DNA from 3 places in the Pedobacter sp. PACM 27299 genome. Region 2 is predicted to be linked to each of the others. Evidence: riboswitches for the same ligand, from Rfam matches in the RefSeq annotation. Region 2 holds a riboswitch; each other region holds the start of a gene.

Region 1 (5,492 bases), 1.6 Mb from region 2:
CATCTGGTGTTGGGATGAAAGCATTGTCGCTTTTTCGGGCATCACCGCGCAATACCAGGACATTATCAATGCCCAGAAACTGAAGATCGATCAATGCGTTCTCTGTTTCATCCTTGGTGAAACCACCACAGATCAAATGGGGAACCGCATCTACTTTGTACTTGTTCATAATCGCAGCACAGGTAGCCACTGTACTCGGACGTTTCCGATAAGCGACTTTTTCCAACAGGCCATTTGCATGTTGTTTGTAGATGTAATCTTCTCTCAAGTAGGTCACATCAATAAAAGGAGGGTTGAATTCCATTAAAGGATCGATGGCGTCAAAGATACCTTTGATGCTTTGTCCTTTTATAGGTGGCAAGAGCTCAAATGAGAAAAGGGTTTTTCCTTTTGCGTTGCTGATATGGTCTACGATCTTCATTAAATATTGCTTGTTAGGTCTCGTTATCTGTTATTTAGTAAGCCAGGTTAGGGCTCAGCCATCTTTCCACTTCTTCCAAAGGCATGTCTTTTCTGGTCGCATATTCTTCGACCTGATCTTTGGTAATTTTCCCCAATCCGAAATATCTGGATTGCGGGTGTGCGAAATAGAAACCACTTACCGCTGCGGTAGGGTACATGGCATAGCTTTCTGTGAGGCGGAGTCCGATTCTGTTTTCGGCATCCAGCAATTCAAAAAGTGTTCCTTTTTCACTATGTTCCGGGCAGGCAGGATAGCCTGGTGCCGGGCGAATCCCTGCGTATTCTTCTTTAATGAGGTCTTCGTTGCTCAGCTTTTCATCTTTTGCGTAGCCCCAGTAATCTTTACGCACCAGCTCATGCATTCTTTCAGCGAAAGCTTCCGCAAGCCTGTCCGCCAATGCTTTTGCCATGATGCTGTTGTAATCATCGTAATTGGCTTCAAATTCTGCAACCAGTTCATCGCAGCCGATACCTGTGGTGACCGCAAAGCCTCCGAAGTAATCTGCAACACCTGATTCTTTTGGCGCTACAAAGTCGGAAAGTGCATAATAAGGTTCTCCAGCCATTTTTTCCGCTTGTTGGCGAAGGGTGTGAATGGTCACTTCTTTACCTGCTACATCCAGGATGATGTCGTCGCCAACAGTATTTGCCGGCCAGAAACCGATTACGCCTTTGGCGGTCAATAGTTTCTCCTCAACAATGCGTTTCAATAAGGCTTGCGCATCATCAAATAGTTTTTTTGCTTCATCACCAACGCTTTTATCGTTGAAGATTTTAGGGTAACTGCCGCGCAATTCCCAGGTATGGAAGAATGGCGTCCAGTCGATATAAGGCACCAGGTCTTCCAGCGGATAATCTTCAAATACCTTTGTTCCGGTAAATGCAGGGGCAGGGGCTACCAGATCCAGGTCGATTTGAAACTGGTCTTTTCTAGCTTCTTCTATCGTTTTGTAGCGTTTATCGGAGCGTTTGTTTAAATGCGCTTCTCTGGCTTTATCGTATTCCTGTTTGATGCCATCAATATAGGCACCTCTGGTTTCGGGATTCATTAAGGTACTGCACACGGTTACGCTTCTGGAAGCATCTAATACGTGAATGGCAGGGCCTGAATAGTTTGGCGCTACTTTTACTGCGGCATGGATTCTGGAGGTGGTTGCACCGCCGATAATCAATGGAATGGTAAATCCTTCACGCTCCATTTCTTTGGCAAAATGTACCATTTCATCTAGGGAAGGGGTAATTAAACCACTCAATCCGATAATGTCGGCATTGATTTCTTTTGCTTTTTGAATGATGGTTTGTGCTGGAACCATCACGCCCATATCCACAATTTCGAAGTTATTACAGGCCAATACTACGCCTACAATGTTCTTACCGATATCATGCACATCGCCTTTTACAGTGGCCATTAAGATTCTTCCTGCTGAAGAGCTGGTGTTTCCATCAGGATTGTCCAGTTTTTCCTGTTCAATGAAGGGAAGGAGGTAAGCTACTGCCTTTTTCATTACCCTGGCGGATTTTACCACCTGTGGCAGGAACATTTTTCCGGCGCCAAAAAGGTCTCCAACAATGTTCATTCCGTCCATTAAAGGACCTTCGATCACATGGATAGGTTTTGGATATTTTTGTCTGGCCTCCTCTACGTCGGCATCCAGGTATTCAATAATTCCTTTCACCAAAGAATGAGAAAGTCGTTCTTCTACGCTGGTTTTTCTCCATTCTTCATCCCTAACGATCTCTTTACCTTTAGATTTGATGGTTTCAGCAAACTCTACCAGGCGTTCTGTGGCGTCCTCTCTGCGGTTCAGCAGGACGTCTTCCACACGTTCTAATAATGCTGGTGGAATTTCCTGGTAGACTTCCAGCATCCCTGCGTTTACAATCCCCATGTCCAGACCAGCTTTAATGGCATGGTAAAGGAAGGCAGAGTGCATTGCTTCCCTTACGGTATTGTTTCCACGGAAAGAGAAGGAAATGTTAGATACCCCGCCGCTCACTTTAGCATGAGGCAGGTTTTCTTTAATCCAGCGTGTCGCATTGATGAAATCTACGGCATAGTTGTTATGTTCTTCCAAACCGGTTGCCACGGTTAGGATATTTGGGTCAAATATGATGTCTTGCGCTGGGAAACCGACTTCGTCTACTAATATATCGTAAGAACGTTTACAGATTTCTTTTCTACGTTCAAAGTTATCAGCTTGTCCATATTCGTCAAATGCCATCACGACTACGGCTGCGCCATAATTCATGATCTTTTTAGCACTTTCAATAAATTTTTCCGGTCCTTCTTTCAGAGAGATGGAGTTCACAATTCCTTTTCCCTGCAAACATTTCAAACCGGCTTCAATGACCGACCATTTTGAGGAATCGACCATGATGGGCAGTTTGGAAATATCCGGCTCTGAAGCAATCAGGTTCAGGAATTTTACCATTGCCGCTTCACCGTCCAGCATGCCTTCATCCATGTTGACGTCGATGATTTGTGCACCACCTTCTACCTGCTGACGGGCAACAGTTAGTGCGGCTTCATAATCACCTCCTAAAATCAGCTTAGAGAATTTTGGGGATCCGGTGATATTGGTACGTTCCCCGATGTTCACGAAAATACTTTCCGGGGTAACGGTAACCGCTTCTAATCCGCTTAAACGCAAATATGGAGGGACGGTAGGGATTTTTCTTGGTGTCACCTTTTTCGCTTTTGCAGCGATACAGGCGATGTGTTCCGGTGTTGTTCCGCAGCAGCCACCTACAATATTTACAAAGCCATGCTGGATGAAATCTTCCACGAGGTGAGCGGTTTCATGCGGCATTTCATCGTAAGCACCAAATTCGTTAGGTAATCCTGCATTTGGATAGGCAGAAACGTAACAAGTGGCTTTTGCAGACAGTTCTTCAATGTGCGGCCTCATGTCTTTGGCGCCTAAAGCACAGTTGAAACCGATGCTGATCGGGTCGGCATGAATCACAGAATTCAGGAAGGCTTCTACCGTTTGTCCGGATAAAGTTCTTCCCGAAGCATCGGTAATGGTTCCAGAGATCATGATCTCAATCTTTTTGCCGATTTCTTTCTCGTATTTTTTGATCGAAAAGATTGCGGCCTTGGCATTCAGTGTATCGAAAATAGTCTCAATTAACAAGACATCCGAACCACCGTCTACCAATCCACGTACTTGCTGATCATAAGCGGATACGAGTTCATCAAAAGTCAAGGCCCTGTATCCAGGGTCGTTTACATCTGGTGAAAGGGAAAGAGTTCTATTGGTTGGGCCTACAGCACCTGCAACGAAGGACCTGCGATCCGGGTTGGCAGCCATGAATTCGTCTACTGCCTCACGTGCTACTTTTGCACCGGCAAAACTCATTTCATAGTCCAGCTCCTCCATCTGGTAATCTGCCAGGGATATGCGCTGTGTACTAAAGGTATTGGTTTCAATAATATCTGCACCGGCTTTCAGGTATTCGGTGTGTATTGCTTTGATAATATCAGGACGGGTAAGGTTTAGCAAATCGTTATTGCCTTTCACATCACAAGGGTGATCTTTAAATCTTTCGCCTCTAAAATCTTCTTCTGTCAGGATATAACGCTGGATCATGGTACCCATGGCTCCGTCAATAATTAATATGCGTTTCTCTAACTCTGCTCTAATGTCCATTTTTTTATATCTCCGGGTAAGGCCTGGGTAAAAGATCACCGGTTAGGAATGTCCTGTCGGTTACGGTTTTACACACAGTTAAAATGCTTATTGAAAAGTCCGGTATCGGGTCGACTTTAACTTATCTTTCGGGTACCGATGGTCCGGTTCCGGTAGAATGTAGCACCTTGTAAGCACAGGTTGCTAAGACATCGCAGGGTCTAATCCCTCCGTCTTTCTCTATAAGCTCTGCAAAAGTGCAACAAAGAAAAATCATTTCCAAAAAAACAGCAGTTAAAGCATATAATATTGCAATAGCAGGGAGTATTTTGAGGCTGTTCGGAATAAAATTCTGAATGTCTGTGGCTTCCTAATATAAATACACCGAATTATTTAAGCTCATCTATCACGATTAACATGATATGCTTATTGTTAAATTAATTAATTCTATGTATTTTGGAGGCCATAACTACTAAAACAAACTAAAAACAAATGATGAAAAAATGCTCTTTTTTATTCTCAATCCTATGTGCTGTAGGAATGACGGCCTTTGGTCAAACCACCGTTAATGTAGATGAACCTGAATACATTGGTGAAGCGGTAAGTGTTTCCGCTGAAAATGTAGCGACCCCATTGGAAAAGCAAAGTGTAAAGATCCAAACTAAAGCGGGAGCTTCAGTATACCTGGTTGGGATTGGTAAAGTGAAATCTAAAATGGTCATTGAAGGAGGTTCTTCCCCTGTGTTAATGAAAGCTGGTGATCCTTTAACTTTTGTAGTTAAAAGTTTTGATAACAAATCAGATCCTTTGTCAATTATCAGTGTGGTGAAGTTCGAAGCCAGTAAGAAAAACCGCAAGTCGGAACTGGTTTCTGCAGGTACTTTTTCTGGAGCTTCTACCAACAATCAGAACTATATTAAGTATCAATCGAAAAAATACAAAGACAGTTCTTATGTATTGAGATTAGATCCAATGGATGTAGGAGAGTATGGTATTATTGTTTCTAACCCAAATGCGCTGGCAAACAGCAACACTATTGTAGCTTGTTTTTCTGTTCAATAGTATTATTTTATGATCTAAAAGAAATGGCTATCAACAATTGTTGATAGCCATTTCTTTTAATAGGTTTATCTGGTATTCAAAACCTATTGGTTTTTTATCCCTTATTTTCTGCTTCCGAAGATTCTCAATAAGAAAAGGAAGATATTGATAAAGTCAAGGTACAGTGATAAAGCACCCATAATGGCTAACTTTTTACCATCAGCTTGTACGATAGGATCACCACTTTCTTCCAGACCTGCACCGATACGTTTCAGTTTCTGAACGTCATAAGCGGTTAAAGCGGTAAAGATAGCTACACCGAAGAAGCTCATTACATAGCTGAATGTTGGGCTGCCT
Region 2 (5,492 bases):
AGTTCCGGACAGCGAAGGGATTTTGGTGGTTCCAAAAAGTGTGGCCACCGAATACTGGGGCAACACAATCATAATTGCCGGAGTTTGCAGTAATCCACCACCCCCAACAATTGCATCAATAAAACCGGCAAAAAAAGAGACTATACAAAGTATAATCAGGTCTGACATCATAGTATTCCCTTAATGCCGCAAAATTAGGCTTTTTTAAGCACAAAAAAAGGGACCCAACCACGAGTCCCTTCACCTAAACCAAATTTAACCAAAAATTATTTTGCAGCTTTCGCGAAATGTAAAACGATATAAGCTGTGGCATTGCCATATTCTACTGGTGATTTGATCACCAATGATTCCTTTGAAGAAGTAGACATCACCAAACGGTAACCTTCAGTTACGTTTTTAGCTTTATCGCCTTCATATATTTTCTTAAACTGAAAAGTCTGATCTGGTACACTTGCCGACCAATAAATAGACTGTGTTCTTGCTGCACAATTGCCGCCGCCTGGTAAGCTATAGCTGCCGTTACCGCTGTTCGTTAATCTCCAGGTACCACCAACAAAGCAATTTGGAGCTGCTTCACCAAATAATGATTTTACAGATGCCTGAGGAATACCTTCATAAGTGATGTCATTTAATACCCAAGTACCAGTTACATCACCTCTCTTCACCACTTCGGTACCTGAGCCACCTTTTGGAGAACAACTTTGCAATACCATTAATGAACTGCATAAAATGGCTGCGATCAGGAATATTCTTTTCATATCAATCTGTTTTTTTATTTGTTTAATTTTTCTTTGTTTGTGAGCCTGCTGACAAAAATGTACTTTTTACCATATTAAGTCACAATGCTGTTTCAATTACATAAATCTTGCCAAAACTTCAACAGAATAATTTTTACCTTTAGCATTGTGGGGTTCAGCTCCCAGATTAACTATTTATCCACCTGAAAATGAAACCAGAAACTTTAGCTATACATTCCGGAAATTTGTATAAATCCGCTACTGGCGATGTCACACCGCCTATTAATTTGTCCACAACGTTTTTCAGAGATGAAGATGGTGGCTATTCTGGCGGACACATCTATAGCCGTGTCAGCAACCCGAACCGCTCTGCTTTAGAGAAAGTATTGAGAGATTTAGAAAATGGTGCAGATGCCTGCGCGTTTTCTTCAGGAAATACTGCAGGGATGTCTCTTTTTCAGGCCTTGGCCCCTGGAAGCCATATCATTGCCCCTGACGATATGTATTGGGGATTCAAAAAACAGCTGCAATCTATTTTTGCAGACACCTTAACCATAGATTTCATAGACCTGACCGATCTTGCAGGGATTGCTGCTTACATTAAAGAAAACACGGTGATGATCTGGGTGGAAACACCTTCTAACCCCCTGTTAAAAATAACTGATTTGGCGGCGATTTCCGAAATCGCAAAAAAGCATGACCTGTTATTGGCTTGCGACAGCACATTTGCTTCGCCATGTTTACAAAAGCCGATTGAACTGGGTGCGGATATCGTGATGCATTCTTCTACCAAATATATTGGTGGGCATAGTGACGTATTGGGTGGTGCTTTAATCACCGCCAAAATAACGCCATTCTGGGGAAAAATAAGAAACATCCAGCAGATTGGTGGCGCTGTACCTTCCCCTTTCGATTCCTTCTTACTATTAAGAAGCCTAAAAACCCTTGCTTACCGCATGCGTGGTCATTGCGAAAACGGAATGGCATTGGCGCTATATCTGGAAAAACATCCAAAGGTGGAGGCCGTATTTTATCCTGGATTACCTGCACATCCTCAGCATGAAATCGCAAAACAACAAATGAGCGGTTTTGGAGGAATGCTGTCAATTTTGGTTCATGGTGGTGCCCAGGAGGCACGCAGAGTAGTCAATACCGTACATTTATTTGCACAGGCCACTAGTTTGGGTGGTGTAGAAAGCCTGATCGAACACCGCGCATCTGTGGAAGGTCCGGACACCAAGACACCACAGAATTTAATTCGGATCTCCGTTGGACTGGAACATATAGATGACCTAATCGCAGATTTTAAACAAGCTTTAGGTTAAAAACCCCATTAAAACCACAACCAGAAGCAACATACACTTATTTTATACCGCTATATATCAGATAATTGCAAAATAATCAAAATTATATTTTGGTTATTTTGCAATTATCTTTACATTTGAAATATTCTTAGCGAAAGCTATTCAAGTCATCACCCTCTTAAAACTGGGTTTTGATTTATAAAGAAGTGGCGAGAGACAGGCTCTTTGACCCACTGGCAACCCTCCCAAAATGGAGAAGGTGCCAATTCCTGACCGGTTCGCATGGTGCTTTCTGGAGAGATAAATTAAGACAATGAAAACAGTTAAAATTACATCAGATTCTTTTAATTATTGTAGTAAACAGCGTACAGTTTGTATGTGCTGTTGCATGCGATAAATTTAAAAAACTTCCTTTTGCATTCTTGATCCATCCGGAAGGCCTCCATTGAGGTACGCTATACGCCTATATCCAATCTTGATTCAACCTAAGGAATTGGAAAACCTAAAACTAAATTTCAACCTTTTAAACGATAAAATATGTCAACCAACCATAAATTCGAAACTCTTCAGATACACGCAGGTCAGGAAGTTGATCCTACAACAGGTTCAAGAGCTGTACCTATATACCAGACTACTTCTTATGGATTCAAGAATTCTGAACATGGTGCAAACCTATTTGCCTTAAAAGAATTTGGTAACATATATACCCGAATCATGAACCCAACCACAGATGTTTTTGAAAAACGTGTGGCCGCATTAGAAGGCGGTGTAGCAGCAGTGGCTGTAGGTTCGGGAATGGCAGCACAATTTATCGCGTTAAACAATATTCTGGAAGCTGGTGATAACTTCGTTTCTTCTTCACATTTATATGGTGGTTCTTACAACCAGTTTAAAGTAGCTTTCAAACGCTTAGGGATTGAAGTGAAATTTGCCAATGGCGATGATGCTTCAGATTTCGAAACGAAGATTGATGCAAATACCAAAGCGATCTATTTAGAAAGCATTGGGAATCCATCTTTCAGTATTGCTGACTTTGAAAAAATCTCCGCCATTGCCAACAAACATGGTCTTCCATTAATTGTAGACAATACCTTTGGTGCCGCAGGTTATTTGTTCCGTCCATTGGAACATGGTGCGCATGTGGTGGTTCAATCGGCTACAAAATGGATTGGCGGACATGGAACCAGCATTGGTGGTGTGATCGTTGACGGTGGAAATTACAACTGGGGCAATGGTAAATTCAAGCAATTCACTGAGCCTTCAGAAGGATACAATGGATTGGTATTTAATGATGTGTTTGGCATCGGCGGCCCATTCGGCAACATACAGTTCGCTATCCGTGCCCGTGTAGAAGGCCTTAGAGATTTCGGCCCTGCCCTTTCCCCTTTCAACTCTTTCCAATTGATACAGGGATTAGAAACACTTTCGCTTCGTGTACAGCGTCATGTAGACAATGCTTTGGCATTAGCCACCTGGTTAGAAAACCATGAAGCCGTGAAAAAAGTGAACTACCCAGGTTTGGAAAGCAGCCCTTACCATGCGAATGCAAAGAAATACCTGCAAAATGGTTTCGGCGCCGTGCTTTCTTTTGAACTTCATGGAGAGAAAAGCCAGGCTACTGCATTGGTAGATTCCTTGAAATTAGTAAGCCATGTAGCGAATGTAGGTGATGCAAAAACACTGATCATTCAGCCATCTGCCACTACACACCAGCAACTGAGCGAATCAGAGCAGATTTCTGCAGGGGTGACACCAAACCTATTACGGGTTTCTGTTGGCATCGAGCATATTGACGACATCAAAGCGGATTTTGAGCAGGCAATTGCCAGCATCTCCGCTAAATAATAACCTTACTACCAAAACATCACCATGAGTACGACCTCTACCTATACCCACACCAAAGTTTTCAAACTTGAAAATGGCAAGAAATTGCGCAAAATCGAGCTTGCTTACCAAACGTATGGAAAATTAAATACCAAGAAAGACAATGTGATCTGGGCCTGTCACGCTTTGACAGCCAATGCAGACGTGCTGGACTGGTGGAAAGGACTGTTTGGCAATAATGACCTGTTCAATCCTGAAGAACATTTTATCGTATGTGCCAATGTATTGGGCTCCCATTATGGCAGCACCAATCCATTAAGTGTAAATCCAACTACAGGATTGCCTTATTACCTAGCCTTCCCGGAAGTGACCATCCGTGATATGGTGGCTGCACACCGTTTATTGGCTGCACACCTGGGTGTAGAAGAGATTAAAGTACTGATTGGCGGATCATTAGGTGGTCAGCAAGCCGTAGAATGGGCAATTGAAGATCCTACAGCGATACAAAACCTAATTCTGGTAGCCACTAACGCGGTTCATTCCCCATGGGGAATCGCTTTCAATGAAAGTCAGCGTTTAGCCATTAGCTCCGACAGGTCTTTCTACGCCAACCAACCAGATGGTGGATTAAAAGGTTTAAAAACCGCACGCAGCATCGCTTTATTATCTTACCGAAGCTATGATGCCTATACCGCCACTCAACTCGAAAGTGTGAATGAAAAAACAGGATCCTTCCGCGCTTCTTCTTACCAAAACTACCAGGGCGAAAAGCTGTGCAAACGCTTCAACGCTTATAGTTACTGGTACCTGAGCAAAGCGATGGACAGTCATAATGTAGGTAGAAACAGATGCAGCATTATCGATGCGCTGGCATCTATTAAAGCCAATTCCCTGGTGATCGGTATAGAAAACGATGTACTGTTCCCAATATCTGAACAGCAGTTCCTGAGCAAACACATTCCTGATGCAGAATTTTTCAGTGTCAACTCTGCCTATGGTCATGATGGATTCCTGATTGAGACAGATGTACTCACCAATGTGATCGGGAATTTCCTAAAAGAAAGCACAAACAAGAAAATAATTAAATTACATAAAACAGCATAGTACTTAGATGAGCAAGAAACTTAAAATTGGATTATTTGGATTTGGAGTGGTAGGTCAGGGATTACACGATATTATCCGTGGTCAGGACCTCAACCTGGAAATCATTAAAATCGCCATCAAAAATCCAGAAAAGAAACGCAGCTTAGACGCATACCTTTTCACTACCGATCACGACGAAATCCTAAATAACAAAGAAATCAATACCATTGTAGAATTGATTGATGATGCAGATGCCGCTTATAACATTACCAAACGCGCATTGATTAGTGGTAAAAATGTAGTTTCCGCCAATAAAAAAATGATTGCCAATCACCTTGCTGAGCTGGTGGAACTGCAGGAAAAACATGGCGTATCTTTATTATATGAAGGTGCAGTATGCGGCAGTATTCCCATCATCAGAAACCTGGAAGAGTACTATAACAACGAATTACTGCATGGCATCAGCGGTATCTTTAATGGCTCTTCGAACTATATTCTTTCTAAGATTTTCAATGAAAACATGGAATATGGTGTGGCCTTAAAG
Region 3 (5,492 bases), 860 kb from region 2:
CATTACGCAGCTATCCGGAATTATCCGAGCCCTGTCCGAAATCATTTGAGCTATGTATTGATACCTGCAACAGATCCCTATTGCGCTAACTCCTGCCCCAAACCTGTCCATGATTTCCTCTACTACCTAATCATCGGCAAATTGTCAAATTGATCAGGATCAAAACAAAATCCCATCTGAAAACTTACTTTTATAATACTAAGTCTTTTATGAAAAGAAAAATCAACCTTTTACCCTTCGCCATTATCGCCACTTTTGTATTTTTACTCAACTGGTATGTCCTTTCTGGCATTGAAACTTTAACAAACAGCAGTTGGCTGAGTCCGGTGTTCTGGGGCTTCCTAATTTTCATTCTGGTTTCCCTTACCTATTCCATTCAGCGCATGCGCGACAATGGCATGGATATCTTTTTCAAGATCACTACACATACGTTCTTAGTCTTGATCACAAGTGAACTGGTCTTTGTGATTATTTTAATTCTTGGCGACGGTTACCGGGTGATTACTGGTGGTACAAGAAGCGTGTATTGGGTAGAATTCGGATTAGCTTTATTTGCAATCACCGTATTGATCTTCTTATATGGTATTATTAAAGGTAAATACGCTTACCGCGTGATCAAACATACTTTATTCTTCGACGAGCTGCCGGAACAATTTGATGGCTTTCGCATCACACAGATTTCCGATGTACATGCAGGCAGCTTTAAAAATTCGAAAGCAGTACAAAGGGGCATCGACCTGATCAAAGCACAAAACTCCGATCTTTTTGTGTTTACCGGAGACCTGGTGAACAACAAAGCAGAGGAAATCGTACCCTGGATGGGGCACTTTTCACAGGTAAAAGCACCTCATGGTCAATTTTCGATCCTCGGAAACCATGATTATGGAGATTACATCAAATGGGAAAACGAAACAGAGAAACAGACCAATTTACAAAGCTTAAAAAGGCACCATGCCGAAATGGGCTACCGGCTGCTGTTAGATGAACATGTACGGATTGAAAAAAATGGACAGCATATCATCCTTGCAGGAGTAGAAAACTGGGGAATTGGCTTTGGGGAGCGCGGCGATCTGAAAAAATCACTGCAAGACGTAAACCCGGATGATTTTAAGGTTTTGCTCTCTCATGATCCTACCCATTGGGAATCTGAAGTAAAAAACTGGCCTTCAAAAATACAACTAACCCTATCCGGTCATACCCATGGGATGCAATTTGGAATCGAAGCCTTTGGCATCAAGTGGAGTCCTGTAAAATATCGCTATGCGCATTGGGCAGGTATTACCAGTGCAAATGGCAGGTACCTGAATATCAACAGAGGTTTTGGCTTTCTTGGTTTCTCAGGAAGAGTAGGCATCTGGCCGGAAATTACCGTCATCGAATTGAAGAAAACGAGAAGATAAGATCAGTTTATTCAGCCAACCAAGTATATTTATAATCAGCAAACCTGCATAGCATCAATAACAGATCATCCGATGCAGGTTTGCTAGTACAATTGATACGCAAACACAGTATAAAGCTTATACGTAAATACGGTCTAAAGCGAAAATTCTGCTGTATAAACCCCTTTCCCTGTCCCCACATAACATTTCGCCAGTTTCTCCAGGGCATAATCAATCTCTTCCTCGGTATTGTATCGGCTAAAAGAAAAACGAACTGTTGATCTGCCAAACTGAGGTCCCAAAGCAGTAAGCACATGAGAACCTGCACCAGAATGACTATTACAGGCACTGCCGCCAGAAACTGAAATCTGCTGTTGATCCAGATAATTTAAAAGGTCAATTCCATTCTGCGGATCAGGCAAAGAAACACTTAGCACACTATTTAAACTGAGCATAGTATTTGCAGAATTCCCATTAAAAGTTACTCCAACAATCCTGTCTTTTAGCTTATAGATCAGGCGTTCTTTTAATTGGATCAAATGCCGCTGAGCAACATCCCGGTTTCTATAACTGATTTCCAATGCTTTTGCCAATCCAACAATGCCGGTCACATTTTCTGTACCTGCACGTTGCTTTTGTTCCTGAGCCCCCCCGTTAATCAAAGGATAAAGCCTCTGTTTGGTACTCCTGTATAAAAAGCCAACGCCTTTCGGACCATGGAATTTATGTGCAGAACCCACCAGAAAATCTACGTTCAAATCAGGGGTATCGTAACGGTACTGTCCCATAGACTGTACGGTATCCGAATGAAAAACTGCGCCATATCTTTTACAGAGTTCTCCGATTTCGGAAATATCATTTAGGTTTCCGATCTCATTATTTCCATGCATTAAAGAAACAAATGCCTTTTCATTAGTACTCAGCAATTTTTCCAGATGAGGCAGAGAAAGATTACCTGCTGCATCATGCTGAAGATAAACCAGGTTAATCTCTCCGCTTTTCTCTAAAGCTTGCAAGGTATGCAGTACGGCATGGTGCTCAAAAGTAGAAGTGATGGCAAGTCGGATGCCATTGCTGCGAATCCCGGAAAGGATCGCCGTATTATCCGCTTCGGAACCTCCTGAAGTAAACACGATCTGGTCCGGACTGCTATTGAGCAGGTCTGCGATAATGCCCCGGGCATGGGCAATGGCTACTTTCGCTCCCCTGCCATGGTGATGCGAAGAGGATGGGTTCCCAAAATTTTCAAAGAAATAGGGCTCCATTGCCAGGAATACTTCTCTGTTTAACGGTGTGGTTGCGGCATTGTCTAAATAAATTCTCATGTGAATTGCTTTAATAGATTTAAAAAAATCTACTTAATCAGTTTACAAGAATAAGGCATGGATGAGTTTACCAGAAAATCCAAATACAGGTTTTCTAACAACTTATCTCTTCCGCCAAATGGCGGACAGGAATTAGCACCTTATTAAAATAACAGGTTGCTAAGACATCACAGGGCCTTTCCCTCAGTCTTTCTGGATAAGTAAATAAATGAATGAACTTTACTATCAGCAAAGATACAATAAAGTCTACTAAATCAATAGTCTTTTTTAAATAAATTATTCATTTTTGAATTTCGGTCATATAATTGCTAATAATCCCTAATAAATAACGGAATTTCCCTTCAATTGAAGTTTCAATTCCATATTTTTGCAGCATATACTACAAGAGTATAATTACACAACCTGAATGGAAGAAAATAAATTGAGAGAAGAGGCGCATCAAGTAACTGGCGACAACAGCATTTTAAAAAGAATATTCCAGGATAGAAAAAGAACCAATATTTTAAGCGGTATAGAGCAAAGCACAATTTCCTGGCTGGTAAAACGTATCCCTAGTTTCATCAGTTCAGACATGCTGACATTTATCGGTACTACCGGTTCTGTAATTGTATTAGCAGGTTTTATCATGGGTAATTACATCAGCAGAGACTATTTATTATTAGGCCCCTTAGGTTTAGCGATCAATTGGTTTGGTGATTCCCTGGATGGAAGAATGGCTTATTATAGAAATACACCCCGTAAATGGTATGGTTTTTCATTAGACATCATTATGGACTGGGCGAGTACCGTTCTGATTGGCTTAGGCTACCTGGTTTATGCCCGAAATGAGTATGAACTAATTGCTTTTATATTTGTAGCCTTATATGGCTGGGCGATGATCATTTCTCAGCTTCGTTATAAAATTACTGACATTTACAGCATTGATGCAGGGATTGTAGGTCCTACTGAGATCAGAATTATTCTTGCCATTATCATTATTTTAGAAGTTATTTTTGGTCATTTAATTGAATATTTTGCTACTGGAATCTGTTTGGTACTATTCATTATCAATTTCCTGGACACAAGGAAACTATTGAAACTGGGCGACATCAGGGACAATGCAGAGCGTGAAGCAAAACAACAAAAGGCGCGTTAATGAGCATTAAGAAATCTGTATACGTTTTTGCAAAGGCACAGGTTTCCGCTTTCTCAGGTGGTATTATCGACTACCTGATCATGATCGCCTGTACAGAATTCCTGCACATTCATTATACCATTTCCATCGCTATTGGTGGCGTCATTGGCGCCATCGTTAATTTTTCCATCAACCGTTACTGGACCTTCAATGCGAATAAATCCCCACAGTTGCCGGTTGGCAGCCAGCTGGTCAAATTTGTATTTGTAGTTGCCGGAAGTATTCTCCTGAAATCTTCAGGAACTTATCTTTTCAGCAACCTATTGCGCCTGGATTATAAAATAACCAGGATCATGGTAGACATCCTCGTTTCCCTGGGTTTCAATTATACCCTGCAAAAATACTGGGTCTTTAAAAAAAGTACTACCGATTCAAAAACACCACAACCAGCCGACATAAAAGGCTAATGCGGGCATTATCTGCAAAACACATAAATCACAATCAGTAAAAAGTACCATTTTATGAAGAATTAGTACCGCTTAAAAATCCAGCTTAAGCAGTATCTTTGTATATGAAGAATGACATCCCTGTTTATGACATCAGTACTTTTGAAGAATACAAAAATGCGGGTATCCTAGTGAGCAGGTTTGGCCATTATTCTAAGCAGTACTTACACTTACATTCGGCGCATCGCCACTCCTTTTACCACATGGTCTGCTTCACAAAAGGAAGCGGCAGCCAGACGATAGATTTCAAAAATTACCCTGTATTACCAGGCATGATCTATTTTATGACTCCCGGACAGGTGCACAGCTGGGCTTTTGAATCGGAAGTGGAAGGATATATCATCAACTTCTCTGAAAATTACTTCAAGTCGTTTTTATACAATCCGCTATACTTGGAGAATTTCAGCTTCTTTGACGAGCATTCCGGTGATGCAGTATTGGTATTGCCAGAATTGACGATGGAAAAAGTGGTTTCCCTTTTTGAAGAAATCCTGCATGAAGGAAAAGAAGCCAGGCCCTTTGATGCCGATCTGGTAAGGCTTTTGATGCTGAATATTTTTATTCAGGTATCGAGAGGATTGAGTTTGAAACAGCAGCCGCAAACCAATTCTTACAACCAGACGCTGCTGAAGAGTTTTAAAAGATTAATTGAAACCAATTTTATAGAATTGAGGTTTCCTAAACAATATGCAGCGCTGTTATACATCACTCCAAATCATCTAAATGCGCTATGCAATGATCTTTTGGGCATCTCTGCAGGTCAGCTCATCCGGGATCGGGTGATTTTAGAAGCCAAGCGATTACTGATCAATATGGAGCTTTCCATTGCAGAAATATCAGATAAGCTCGCTTTTAGTGATCCCTCTTACTTCATAAAATTCTTTAAAAAACACGTGGGTTCAACCCCAGATAAATTTAGAAAACAAGATAAATAAAACACAAGATATGAGCAGTACGGACCAGTTAAATCACACACCACATGTTTCCCAATGGTATGGTATCACCCATTCTAAATGCCCGAGATGTCGTACAGGTAATGTTTTCACAGGCGCGACCTACGGTTTCAAAGTACAGAAAATGAATGAATTCTGCCCACACTGCGGTTTAAAATTTGAGCGCGAACCGGGCTATTTCTATGTAGCAATGTTTGTGAGTTATGCGATGAACG

What was found. Region 2 has a riboswitch for S-adenosylmethionine ahead of AQ505_RS09240 (O-acetylhomoserine aminocarboxypropyltransferase/cysteine synthase family protein). Riboswitches for the same ligand answer to the same signal wherever they lie in the genome.
Region 1: it holds a riboswitch for S-adenosylmethionine, as region 2 does, so the genes downstream of both, metH (methionine synthase) here and AQ505_RS09240 (O-acetylhomoserine aminocarboxypropyltransferase/cysteine synthase family protein) in region 2, are expected to answer to the same signal.
Region 3: it holds a riboswitch for S-adenosylmethionine, as region 2 does, so the genes downstream of both, AQ505_RS05735 (cysteine desulfurase family protein) here and AQ505_RS09240 (O-acetylhomoserine aminocarboxypropyltransferase/cysteine synthase family protein) in region 2, are expected to answer to the same signal.

What each region holds. Positions count from the first base shown of each region.
Region 1 covers NZ_CP012996.1:605,056-610,547, forward strand. The annotation lists gene AQ505_RS02550 (methylenetetrahydrofolate reductase) at 1-421, opposite strand, end outside; gene metH (methionine synthase) at 456-4,115, opposite strand; SAM riboswitch class I at 4,234-4,343, opposite strand; gene AQ505_RS02560 (hypothetical protein) at 4,587-5,156, shown strand; gene AQ505_RS02565 (Bax inhibitor-1/YccA family protein) at 5,258-5,492, opposite strand, start outside.
Region 2 covers NZ_CP012996.1:2,206,462-2,211,953, reverse strand. The annotation lists gene AQ505_RS09255 (sulfite exporter TauE/SafE family protein) at 1-171, opposite strand, end outside; gene AQ505_RS09250 (lipocalin family protein) at 267-758, opposite strand; gene AQ505_RS09245 (trans-sulfuration enzyme family protein) at 947-2,062, shown strand; SAM riboswitch class I at 2,235-2,348, shown strand; gene AQ505_RS09240 (O-acetylhomoserine aminocarboxypropyltransferase/cysteine synthase family protein) at 2,579-3,886, shown strand; gene AQ505_RS09235 (homoserine O-acetyltransferase family protein) at 3,911-4,969, shown strand; gene AQ505_RS09230 (homoserine dehydrogenase) at 4,977-5,492, shown strand, end outside.
Region 3 covers NZ_CP012996.1:1,342,383-1,347,874, reverse strand. The annotation lists gene AQ505_RS05740 (metallophosphoesterase) at 210-1,400, shown strand; gene AQ505_RS05735 (cysteine desulfurase family protein) at 1,535-2,704, opposite strand; SAM riboswitch class I at 2,804-2,907, opposite strand; gene AQ505_RS05730 (CDP-alcohol phosphatidyltransferase family protein) at 3,111-3,839, shown strand; gene AQ505_RS05725 (GtrA family protein) at 3,839-4,285, shown strand; gene AQ505_RS05720 (AraC family transcriptional regulator) at 4,390-5,259, shown strand; gene AQ505_RS05715 (DUF983 domain-containing protein) at 5,270-5,492, shown strand, end outside.